4 regions of the Neobacillus sp. PS2-9 genome follow, and region 1 is predicted to be linked to each of the others. Evidence: predicted binding sites of a transcription regulator. Region 1 holds the regulator's gene; each other region holds the start of a gene.
What was found. The regulator Rex, encoded in region 1, represses fermentation and respiration genes when NADH is low (regulators of the CRP and FNR family bind a similar motif). The targets are predictions, from matches to a motif close to TTGTGAAATATTTCACAA.
Positions count from the first base shown of each region.

Region 2: RCG25_RS09530 (cytochrome c oxidase subunit 2A) is a predicted target of Rex. The motif match lies at 1,809-1,826, and genes of this name have one in related genera.
Region 3: RCG25_RS11390 (DUF438 domain-containing protein) is a predicted target of Rex. The motif match lies at 2,021-2,038, and genes of this name have one in related genera.
Region 4: RCG25_RS00610 (cytochrome C) is a predicted target of Rex. The motif match lies at 1,652-1,669, and genes of this name have one in related genera.

Region 1 is NZ_CP133269.1:4,962,533-4,965,714, reverse strand. Features, by position in the region: gene RCG25_RS24745 (ABC-F family ATP-binding cassette domain-containing protein) at 1-966, opposite strand, end outside; gene moaC (cyclic pyranopterin monophosphate synthase MoaC) at 1,135-1,632, shown strand; gene RCG25_RS24735 (redox-sensing transcriptional repressor Rex) at 1,667-2,320, shown strand; gene RCG25_RS24730 (YhbD family protein) at 2,450-3,073, shown strand; gene RCG25_RS24725 (polymer-forming cytoskeletal protein) at 3,086-3,182, shown strand, end outside.
Region 2 is NZ_CP133269.1:1,904,993-1,908,174, forward strand. Features, by position in the region: gene RCG25_RS09520 (b(o/a)3-type cytochrome-c oxidase subunit 1) at 1-928, opposite strand, end outside; gene RCG25_RS09525 (cytochrome c oxidase subunit II) at 928-1,404, opposite strand; gene RCG25_RS09530 (cytochrome c oxidase subunit 2A) at 1,427-1,576, opposite strand; gene RCG25_RS09535 (hypothetical protein) at 2,115-2,240, shown strand; gene RCG25_RS09540 (type III polyketide synthase) at 2,445-3,182, shown strand, end outside.
Region 3 is NZ_CP133269.1:2,257,468-2,260,649, reverse strand. Features, by position in the region: gene RCG25_RS11395 (BsuPI-related putative proteinase inhibitor) at 1-503, opposite strand, end outside; gene RCG25_RS11390 (DUF438 domain-containing protein) at 680-1,909, opposite strand; gene RCG25_RS11385 (HAD family hydrolase) at 2,109-2,900, opposite strand; gene RCG25_RS11380 (hypothetical protein) at 3,051-3,182, shown strand, end outside.
Region 4 is NZ_CP133269.1:128,662-131,843, forward strand. Features, by position in the region: gene nosZ (Sec-dependent nitrous-oxide reductase) at 1-1,026, opposite strand, end outside; gene RCG25_RS00610 (cytochrome C) at 1,048-1,494, opposite strand; gene RCG25_RS00615 (Crp/Fnr family transcriptional regulator) at 1,735-2,478, shown strand.

The DNA of each region.
Region 1 (3,182 bases):
TCTTTCAATTTCAAAAGCGAAAGTGGCAGACTTTTCATCACCAAGAGGTCGGTCCATTATGTCCATTTTCTCAAGCTTTTTCCGGCGGCTTTGCGCTTGTTTGGTGGTGGACGCTCTCGCTAGATTCCGTTGGATAAAATCCTGTAAATTAGCGACCTCTTGCTGTTGTTTTTCATAAACCTTCAAATTGCGCTCATAATTGGCCGCTTTTTGTTCAAGGTAAGAACTATAGTTACCCGGAAAACGTTGGATTTGCTTGCGGGATACTTCATAGACCTGATTCACGACTTTATCTAAGAAGTAGCGGTCATGAGAGACGATTAAGATCGCGCCATCATACCCCTGCAAATATTGCTCCAGCCATGAAAGGGTATCAATATCCAGATGGTTGGTAGGCTCGTCCAATATTAAAATATCAGGTTTTGTTAGCAGTAATTTCCCCAAAGCAAGGCGGGTTTTTTGACCACCGCTTAAACTAGCAATCATGAGAGAATGATCCTGGAAATTTAAACCGTGTAGAACCGAGCGAATGTCAGCTTCAAACTGGTATCCGCCCTGTTCCTTGAATTGTACCTGGAGGGTATCATATTCTTTCAGCACCCGTTCGTACTTGCTTGGGTCTTCAAACACAGAAGGCTCGGCCATTTGCTCTTCCAGTTTGCGGAGCGATTTTTCCATGATTTGAAGGGGTTCAAATACGGTTAACATTTCGTCCCAAATGGTCAATTTGGATTCTAATCCTGTGTTTTGAGCTAAGTACCCAATGGTTACTTCTTTTGGTTTGATGATTTCGCCGCCATCATGAGACAAATGTCCGGCAATAATCTTTAATAAGGTCGATTTTCCGGCACCATTACGGCCAACTAGGGCCACACGGTCTCTCGTTTGTAATTCTAGCTTTATATTCGATAAAATAAGGTCAGCACCATAATATTTTTGTAATTGATTTACTTGCAATAAAATCATTTTATTCACCTCTATTACTTAGGACTAGTGTACCGTATAAGCGGAATGACAGCAATAACTCGGACTCTTCTAGGTGCTGTTCTTTTAAAAAATCTAGTGATTCGTTCAAAGTTTCACACACATAAAAGGAAAAATAGTGTATTATTTTTTGGTAGGAGGATTTTTTATATGGCCGAATTTACGCATTTTAATGAAGAAGGCAGAGCAAAGATGGTAGATGTCAGCGATAAGCCTGAGACAGCACGTACTGCTCTTGCTCATTCTAGCATAACTGTAAGTAAAGAGATTTTTTACAAAATAACCCATCATGAGATGAAGAAGGGCGATGTACTAGCTGTTGCCCAAGTTGCAGCCGTGATGGCGGCAAAAAAAACATGGGATATTATTCCTATGTGTCATCCCATCCCACTGACAGGTGTGAATATTTCTTTTGCATGGGAAGAGGAGCAAACAGGGAACTTTCAATTACATATTGAGGCAGCGGTGAAAACAAAGGGGAATACAGGTGTGGAAATGGAAGCGCTCACAGCTGCATCTACTTGTGCTTTAACCGTTTATGATATGTGCAAGGCAGTCGATAAAGGGATGGTTATTGGGCCAACCTATTTAGTGGAAAAAACAGGCGGTAAAAACGGTGATTTTAGAAGAAATGAACAGGTTAAATAAGAGTTAAAAAACCATTCATGGGGTGTGGGAGAATATGAGTAACGAAACGATGAAAATACCACAGGCGACAGCGAAACGGCTGCCCCTCTATTATCGATTTTTAAAGAACCTGCATACTTCCGGCAAACAAAGAGTTTCATCTGCAGAGTTAAGTGAAGCGGTAAAGGTAGACTCGGCAACGATTCGCCGTGACTTTTCCTATTTTGGGGCATTAGGTAAGAAGGGGTATGGCTATAATGTTAATTATTTGTTAACCTTTTTCCGGAAAACGCTGGATCAGGATGAATTAACAAAGGTTGCGTTAATTGGGGTCGGTAATTTGGGGACTGCCTTTTTAAATTATAACTTTTTAAAAAATAACAACACGAAGATCGAGGTCGCGTTTGATGTCGATCCGGAAAAAATGGGTACAACGATTCGCGAAGTTCCAGTTCATCATATGGATGATTTGGAGAAGGTATTAGAAAATAGTGATATTCAGGTGGCTATTTTAACGGTGCCAGCTCCTGTTGCGCAAATGATAACGGACCGACTGGTAAAAGCGGAAGTTAAAGGGATTCTAAACTTTACGCCTGCTCGGTTAAATGTACCAGGGTCGATTCGGGTTCACCATATTGACCTGGCAGTGGAACTGCAATCATTGGTTTACTTTTTAAAGCACTATCCAACAGTGGATGTAGAGGAATAGAACATGATAATAAGGCCTCTTACGATGATTCAATCGTAGGAGGTGTTTTTATTGCAAAAATTTGTAAGTTATAACTTTACACGCGTAACAGTGTTATGTTACATTGATAAATAGAAAGGGGTTTTTATCATGAGTGAGGAGTTAATCTCAAAAAAAGACCTATTAGAATTTGCGAGAATTTCCTATGGACAGTTATATAGATGGAAGCGAAAGGACCTTATTCCAGAAGAATGGTTCATACGTAAATCAACCTTTACTGGGCAGGAGACCTTTTTTCCAAAAGAGAAGATCCTAGAAAGAATCAATAAAATCCAAACAATGAAAGAAAATTTATCACTAGATGAACTGGCAGACATGTTTTCACCAAATATTTCTGACTTGCAGCTAGGAAAAGACGAGCTAGTAAAACGTAACATTGTTTCATCTGCTGTTATGAATTTTTACCTTGAGAATGAAAAAGGAAGCCCTACGTTTACGATTACTAGGATGCTTGAAGTATATGTGCTTGAGAAGCTTCTGCAATCTGGTGAGATTAATCAAGATGAAGGAAAGATGCTGCTTCAGGTGTTAAAGGAGCATGCTGCTTTAATCAAACAAAAAAGCTGTGAATTAGTCATAACAAGGAAACTTGGGGTGTCATCGTGTCTCTTGCTCATTAACGCAGAAGCGATGCATATGGATTTGGGGACGAAAATGGTTGTGCAGCTCTCACTGATGTCGTGTATGGAAGAGATCAAAGCAAAATTATTATAAAGGAGAATATACATGGATATGAAGGAAAGAGGAGACTTAGTCATCAATGGTTTCGGTGCTTCAAATGGTGGGGCGTTCCGCCAGGTCATATTGAATGGATTCGGAACGG
Region 2 (3,182 bases), 2.1 Mb from region 1:
ATAAAGAGAAAGCAGTCATTAATGATGGGATAATAACCATGAATGTTAAAATTACTTGTAAGAATTTCCATGCTGGATCAATTCCAGGTTCGGTTAATTGGTGGTGAAATCCTACCGGTATAGAGAAAAGCAAGAACAAAATAAAAGATAAACGAGCTAAGGAATCGGAGAAAATTTTCCCACCGATAATTTTTGGGATGATGGCATACCAACACATATAAGCGGGTAATAACCAGAAATAAACTAATGGGTGACCAAAATACCAGAACAATGTACGGCTGACTAAAACATCAACAGTATCCACTAAGCCAAGTGACCAAGGCAGTAATTGGAATAAAACGGTTGCAGCAACACCTAATGTAGCAACGATCCAAAGAACAGTATTCACTACAGCCATAAAGCTTAATAACGGACTTGGCTGTCCTGGATTATTCTTACGCCATTTTGCATAGGTCAGAATCTGAGCAGAACCATCAATCCAGCTTCCGACAACTACAAAGGTTAAGCCCAAATAAAAAATCCAGTGTGCTTTTAGTGGAGCATAGAACGTATAAAGAACAGATGCTTCTTTAAGCAAAACCATTGTTGCAGCCATTAATGTACCGATTAACATGACCCAAAAGCCAATCCAGCCGGTACGTCTTGCTGCTGGGGAATGTCCGCCAGTTGTTCTGCTTACCGCAGCATATTGAAATCCCATAATAAAGAAAGTGGTTAAAACAAGTCCCATTAATACTCCGTGGACAGTTAAAACTTGATAATAATCGATTCCCCAAGGAAGTTCCCATTTACCAGAACGAACGAGGGTTTGGAGAAGTCCCATTAAACCACCAAGAGCAAGAGCGGAGAAGGCGACAAAAAAGTGTGCCATCGAAAGCTTTGCATCACGTGGGTCAACTTTTACTTTTACAGCTGTATTGTTAACCATTATTTTACCACCTCAATCTTTGAACTCATTAGATGGTGTCCAGCACCACAATATTCATTACATACAATTAGATATTCGCCAGCCTTGTCAAAGGTTGTCGTATATTCACTGACATAACCAGGTTCAAGCATCATATTAATATTAGTTCCAGCTACTTCGAATCCATGAACAACATCTGTTGTTGTTGCAATGACCCTTACTTTCGCACCTAGTGGTACTTTTACTTGCACAGGATTAAATGAGAAGGCTGAAGCCACATACACTAATTCATAGTCCCATTCTTTCCCTTCAACTTTGTGAAGGCCTGGCTCTGTAAATGGTTTTGTTTGATTGACCTTCTCAGGATTAATAGTAGTTAAACAACTAGGTGGTTTGTTACCTAGATAAAAAGCACTAACGCCAATGGTGACCAAAAATACTACAAGGGCACCTATTCCAAATGCGAGCCATATTTTTTCAAATTTATGCATATGCATTATCTTTTTCCCCCTTCAATCATTAAAAACGTTCTACAAATAGGTAATAGACGCCTACCCAAGTGACAACAATGAAAAATCCCAAAAAGAAAACGGACGCTAATGTTCCTTTGAGAGAAGAGCTGTCTTCGATCTCGGTTTTTTGTTTTGTTTTTAATTCTGTTTTTGCCATCCCCTTGCACTCCCTTCAAGAAAAGTAAAGATTAAATAATAAGTTCTCTTTCATAATACAAAACAATTGTGAAATTAAACTATAAAATTTGGAAGTTCACAAATTGTTCATTCCTTAGGTAACTACAATGTTAATGTTAAAAACCTGATATAACAGTGATTTATGTCACATTAACCTTGGGGTAAATGTGACATAAATGTGAACCATCACACTTTACCTGTGATAAAAGTAATTGATTAAAGTTTCACAAGCAAAAATCCATGTTTTAGAAACCAAGTCACATTCCTGAAATAGAAAAAATAAGATAAATCATAATGACTTAGTTTAAGGCTGTGTTAAAGAACATTGTTGCTTTTTAAAACCTGTTGATTGGAGCGGAAGGCTCGAAGACTCCTGTGGGAGTACGGTTCAGGGGAGACCCCGCAGGCGCGTTTCTCCGAGGAGGCTCGCCGAAACGCCCACGAACCGCTCGAGCCTGGAGCGGAAATCAACAGACAAGTTAACAGAGCCTAGTTTAATAAGGAAGCGAGGGTCTTCTATGGAAAAATATTATTGTGAACAATGTCGATTATTATATAACGCAGAACAAGAGTGTAAAGTTTGCGGATTAATGGCAAATAAAAAAATAAAGATTGAGGTTCAAGCTCAACCAGAAAAACAATAAGCCACGAAAATTGGTAAAGATTATGTAATGAAGGAAATTTAAAATCGCGATATAATTTAAGAGCACAACAACAACAACCTTCAAAACGTTTGCTTCCCTGTCGTAGGGAGGCTTTTTTTTTGCCCATGTAGTGAAATAATCATTCGAATAATTCTCCTGATTACTGGAAAAAATACCCGTACATAGGATGAAGGAGAATGTATGATGCCCGCTATTCTTTCTGTTTCAGAAGTAATACCCCCATATGAAATTAATCAAAATCAAGCAGTAGAGTTTGCACGTGATCTTTTTGCAGACTCATTTAAGGATATTGAAAGACTCTTAAAAGCCTTTCAAAATGGACAAATTGAAAAAAGGCATTTTGTGAAAGGGTTAGATTGGTTTAAAGATAACCATACGTTTGAGGAGAAAAATAATGCTTACATAGAGGCTGCTGTAACACTTGGTAGTGAGGCGATTACCAAATGCTTAAATAATACTATTTTTCTTGAAAATCCCCTGCCTTATGAAGAAATTGATGCGATTTTTTTTATTTCAACTACAGGTGTGGCAACTCCAAGTATTGATGCGAGAATCATGAATCAACTCCCTTTTAGTCCACACACGAAACGGATACCAATTTGGGGGCTTGGATGCGCCGGTGGGGCTGCGGGATTATCAAGAGCATTTGAGTATTGCTTGGCATTTCCTGAAGCAAAGGTGCTTGTTCTTTCAATTGAACTATGCAGTCTAACCTTTCAACGTAATGATCTGTCAAAGAGTAATTTAATAGGGGTCTCACTATTTGCAGATGGGATTGCCTGTGCATTGGTTTGTGGCGACTCTTCGAATACAAAGAGTTATAGAAAAAAAGCAGCATACCCATCGATTATCGGGACAAAATCTACACTCATGCCAAACTCGTTGGATGTAATGGGTTGGGAGATTAAAAATTCAGGCTTG
Region 3 (3,182 bases), 2.5 Mb from region 1:
TGACCCGAACCATTCGTATATAAAGAATTCTTTACTATAAACTCTGCCTCAGTCTTTCCCTTTTCCTCTTTTGAATTCAGAAAAACTTCCAATTTATATTGACCATTTGGAAGATCAGATATAGTAAATTTTTGTTTCACTTCTTTATTATTATCTAATGAAATTTCTAGGGTAGCTTGTGTTGCAGAAACTTCATCTGAGTATTGTTTAACTTTTTTTCCATTCTGATCGTATACAATAAAGTCAGCCTTTAAACCATTAGTAAAGGTTAGTGTCTGTTTTTTGCCAGATATATTTTTAACTGCATATTTGACTGTCATGTCATGTGTATCCTCTTTTATTTCAAGTGAAGGAATAAATTTTGCTGTCACTTTTTCTTTCTTTTGATTTTCCGTTTTGGTTCTATCATTGGTACCATTCGTTTTTGTACTTGTGCCACAACCTGTTAAAAGTCCAAATAGTAAAGCGGTGCTTATGACAAAATATATTTTTTTGTTTGCCATTTTCATATCCCCTTATTTAACATGTTTTTTGTTATCAGCACTATAGTCGCTAAAAACAGGAATAAAGTTACACTTCAAGTGAGAATTGTATTTTTCACCAAAATAACATATTAAAAGGTAAAAAGTCCCATCATTAGCTGATGAGACCTTTTTTACCTTTCATAATTTATTGCTTTTTAGGAGAGAATTCTCTTTTCACCTTCAATAGCTTTTATCGGATCAATATTCTGTGTAAATTCTAGTGTACCAATATAGTTTCCTTTCTCATCCCGAACAGCAAAATAACGAATATATACATATTTATCTCGGAACTTAATCCAAAAATCCTCACTGTCTTTTTTCCCAGCTTTAAAATCTGCCAATAATTCTTCTACTACATGAACGCTCCGTGGCGGATGGCAATTCTGAACCGTACGTCCAATAACTGCTTTTGTACGGGCGAAAATTCTTTCTTTTCCGTGGGAAAAATAACGAACTACATCCTCATGATCAATAAAAGTAATATCAACCGGTAGGTGGTTTAATAGCAGTTCTAATTGCTTTAAAGATAAAAATCCAGTTTCCATCTTTATATATCCTTCGGTTATAGCATTCTCAGCTAAAGCTTTTCTCTCTGGCTTCCATTCTTCCTCAGGGCCTGATAAACAGAATCCAATCTCATCACTTTCATGAGCAATTTTTATCCACTCATCCTCAGATAAATTTTTCAAAGCCATTGGAAAAAGGATGTTTTCTTCTTTGTATATCATTCCAGATACTTCCTGAATGACAAAATCCAGGACCCCAAGGACCTCCTGCCTTTCACCTTGATAGCTGGCTAATTTTTGTTTTGCTTCTTTTATAGCATCGCGAATAAAGTCATCAATTCTCCACATATTGGTAGTTGGCCCAAAGATTCCGTACTTTTCTAAATAAGGAAATAGTAAGTTCTCTTTACGACTGTAGTGTTTATCAATGTCAAGTAAGAGATTAATATCCTGCAGAAGATGGAAAATATTTTCGGAAGAGTCGTCTTTCGCAAACTCATCCACATGGACCTGTACCTGTTGTTGAAGCAGCTTTTCAATTTCTCTATTTTCCAGTTTAAACGTATGAACCGGATGCCCTGGTGCACCCTCTGGCTTTTCCAAATTTTTTTCCCTTTCTATTGATCCTTGAAAAATGACACTATGTTCCTGATAGATACGCTGTAACTCATCTTTCGGAATACTTCCGTCCTCTGAAAACTCATGCTGGAGCTGTGTGATTTCATCCACTGTAATTTTCCCAATCAATGCATCAAAATGAGCTTTTACTTCATCTAAATTTCTTCCGTTATGAAGATCTTGGAAGATGCCTTTTAATATGGTAAGACGGTCTGTATTTTTAGTCATTAGTTGTTCACGATTATTAATAATTTCACTCATTTTAGGACTCTCCTTCACTGTTGCTAAATACTTTTGATAAAGTTATCTCATTACTAACTTACCATTAAGAAAATTAGCTGATAGTGATTAACATCATTAATATAGTTATAAATGTGAAAACTTTAAGAACATGTTATGTGATTATCCTAATAAAAAGACACTGCCCACATGTATGGCAGTGTCCTCTTATAAATTATTTTTAGTTTCTATTTAATTTTTCTAATATAGGATAAAGGTCTTCCAAATGTTTAATTTCAAATGTGGGAATGACTTCATTTCGTTGTTTATCATGACGGTTAATCCACACAGTTTTTATTCCAGCTCTGTTTGCGCCAAGTACATCGGTCATAAGGTTATCACCAACCATTATAACTTCGTCCTTTTTCAAAGACATACGTGATAAGGCATGCTCGAATATCGAAGGATCTGGCTTTCCTCGACCAAAATCACCAGAAATAACAATATGATCAAAATATGGAACCAATTCAGGTGTAATGGATAGTTTCGTATTTTGAAGATCAGGAGATCCATTTGTTAATAGAAGAAGTTGATAGTTTCCTTTTAAGCCATCTAGAATCTTAAACGTTTCATCATAGACAAATGGATAGTTTCGCCGCTCCTGGGGAAACCGCTCTGCTAACTCCATTCCAAATTCAGGGTCATCAATACCCATTGCTGATAATCCTGATGTCCAAGCATCTTTTCGATAGGTGGGTACAATTTCTTTCATTTTCTTAAACTCTTCCGTATCATCTAAAAAATCCCCCCATAATCCTTCAAAAGGATTAATCCCAATCATTTGTGTAAACGCAAACGTTTCATAGGAAGAATATAAGTTTCTAGCTGCATCACGAACAGCTTCCTCAAGTTGATCTGCAGAAAGGCCGTACCTCACCTCTGCTAATCTACATGTTGCTGCAAAGGCTTCTTTTACACTTTTTTGGTCCCACAGTAGCGTATCATCTAAATCAAAAAAAATGGCTTTTATCATTTTTGTCCTCACTTCGATTAATGATTTTTTATTAGTTTATCATTAAATCCCTCGTACATGAAGACTTAAGTTTCTGACAATTAACGTATAAAGAGGTATGAAACTCCTTCTATCCTCATATCTTTTTAAGATGGGAAAGGAGGATACAATATGGTCAGCATTGAAGTTAATAAGAAAATCGAGAGTATCACACATCCGAAAGTACGTAATATTGTAAGAGTTTGCGTGGAACAGGGGTGTACGTTCAGACCACATCCAAGCAATCCTAACTTAGTTCATTTG
Region 4 (3,182 bases), 360 kb from region 1:
AACCGCTTTAAATGCTTTTTCAAAAGAGAAAACTGTCATTGCAGGTGCAAGTTTTCCTGAAGCAATGAAGTATTTTCCATCAGGAGTAACGTCCACACCGTGTGGTGATTTCGCAACAGGAACTAAATAAATTCCGCCCTTTTGCTTTTCAGGGAAGATCATCTTTTGGCCATCAACCTCTTCGTACTTACCTTCTTTGACCATCTTCTCAAGCTCTTTCCAATTGAACAGAACGATATAGTCACGGTCTGCCTGTGATGCATTAATTTCCATTGTTGTTGTTGATTCTTCCGTATTATACGTTGTCATAACTGCCCAATCAGCAGAGCCTTTTTTCCCTGCATCGGAAAGGTCATAGGACCAAGGTGGAAGAGCCACCTGATAACCAATGTTTAACTTTACATTTTTCTCGTCAAACGTGACGGCAGACATGACACCGCGATATTTTGCACTGTAATCATCAAGTGATTCATACTTCTGCCCAAGCGGCACTGCGAAACGAGTAGGTAAGAACATATACTCTGTGTTTTCGGTAACGAATGCTGCACAGTGAGGGCCAGCTGTATTTGGAACCTTAATAATGTCTTTTGTTGTGAATGTTTTTAAATCGACAACTGCTGCTCGGCTATTACCTACGTCGGTTGCAAACATCCATTTACCATCATAGTCACCCTTTGTTTCTGAGAAGGCTGGGTGATGAAGGTCTCCCCAAGTGTAACCGCCCATTAATTTTTTTGAATGCTCATCGAAACCATAACCTGTTGCAGAATCTTGTGAGAAAACGGGAATGGTTCTTATTTTACGCATGGAGGGAACACCGTAAATAAACATTTGTCCAGAGTGACCTCCAGAGGCAAAAAGATAATAATCATCTTTTTCACCAAATGGAACATATACCTTTTCAGCGTTGCTTTTGGTGCTAGATGCAGCTTCTGTGTTTGTTTTCGTTGAAAAATCAGCAAACGATATCGTAGCTGCTACAAACCCTGCGAGTAATCCCGACGCGATCGGAATCCATTTTTTCATATAATTACACCACCTTTTTCATTATTTTGCTTCTGATGCTTGCTTAAGAAGATCTAAAACCTGCTTCCGCTCGTCATCTGTTAATGGGTTTTTGCTGATAACACCAGACATAACAGCTGATGTTGGTTGTTTCAAGAATTCTTCAATGGGCTTGCCGTGCTTACCTTCAACGTTGACAAATGCCTGTGAAAGGTCTGGGCCTACTGCACCAGCTTTAATATTTAAGGATTCCACACTGTGGCAAGCAAGACATCCCTTTTTGCTAAGGATATTGTCTTCGCTAACAGATGCACTGCTTGTTTCTTTAGCAGCGGTACTTTCTTCTTTGGTTTCGGTTGTGGCCTTTGTTTCTGTTTGGGCTGTTTGTGATGGCTGTTCAGAAGCGCCCATAATGACGCCGAAAACAAGGTAGCCAAGACCAAAGCCGAGTACGGCGCTTATGACGAAGCTTAAAATTGCCTTATTCATTCTGTCCCCTCCTTTTTTATCAAATGAACACCTTCATCCTAAAGGGATTGCAACCGGAAAATTGTGATGTACAGCACAGTTTTATTTTTGTTTATGAACGTTTTGTGAATGGGATAGTAAAGTCCTGTTTTGTTGCTGTTTTAAAAAAATGAACGTTTTGTGAATCTCATCACTACATCTTGGTTGGAACTTACTTACAATGAATGGTAGAAATGAGTGAATGAAGAGGTGGTGGGGAAAGTGAGAGAGTCTGAGTGTTTAAAGGATCTACATTTATCGGTTTATCAAGAGGGGAAGCATATCGATCTACTGCGGAAAATTGTCATCTTTAAGGATTTATCGCCTAAATCTCTGCAAGTCATTGAAAAACGGATTCAGACTTTTACCTTTAAAAAAGGGACCAGGATTATTTCAGAGGATGAGATTGCGAGAGGGGTTTATTTTGTCCGTTTGGGCGCGGTGAAGCTGACAAAGCAGGATGAGAACGGCAATGAAATCATCGTATGTGTGAAGCAAAAAGGGGATGTGTTTGCTGAGGCGGGTTTGTTTACGCAAAAAACAGCTAAGTATCCGGCAACAGCCACGATGCTGCAGGACGGAGAGATTCTGTTCTTGGATAAACTGGAATTAGAGAGGGATTTATATAATGAACCTGAGCTTGCGATGCAAATGATTCGCTATATGAGTGATAGTTTAAGGGAGATGACGTCTCAGCTAAGAGATGTTGCCTTGTTGGATGTGTATGCAAAAACGGTGAAGACTCTTGAACGGCTGGGTGAGAAGTTTAACACAGAGAGAGGCAGATGGGATATTGAGATTCCTTTGACGGTTCAGGAGTTTGCGACGGTGGTGGGGACAACTCGGGAAAGCGTCAGCCGCGTGTTTTCGAAGTTGAAGAAAGAAGGATTAATTGACTTAAAGTCTAGAAAAATTGTTATTTTGGATTGGTGCGGTCTTTGTACGCTGCTGCATCGGGAGTATTAGAATAGAAAAAGGTGTAGAAGCTGGTCTACGAGACCGAACAGGGAAGAAAAAAGAGGAATGGGTAACGTAGAAGAGGTCTACGTGACCAATTAAGGGAAGAAAAAGAGGAGCGTGTAACGTAGAGGTGGTTTACGTTACCGAACAGGGTAAGAAAAAGGGGAAAGGGTAACGTAGAACGCCTCTACGAGACCGTTTGCCATTTTTTCCTGTGGCAAAGGTCGCATAGATCACCTCTACGAGACCGTTTGCCATTTTTTCCAGTGACACCGGTCGCATAGAACGCCTCTACGAGACCTTTTACCATTTTTTCCTGTGGCAAAGGTCACATAGAACACCTCTACGAGACCGTTTGCCATTTTTTCCAGTGACACCGGTCGCATAGAACGCCTCTACGAGACCTTTTACCATTTTTTCGAGAGGCAAAGGTTGCATAGAACACCTCTACGAGACCGTTTGCCATTTTTTCCAGTGACACCGGTCGCATAGAGCGCCACTACGAGACCGTTTGCCACTTTTTCGAGAGGTAACGGTCGCATAGAGCGCCTCTACGAGACCGTTTGCTATTTTTTCCAGTGACACCGGTCGCATAGAGCTCCACTACGAGACCGTTTGCTTTTTTCCCTGTGGCAACAGTGAAGATGTAGAAACAGTCTTCGTGACCGAACAGGCCAAGAAAAAGGGAAAAGGGTAACTTAGAAACAGTC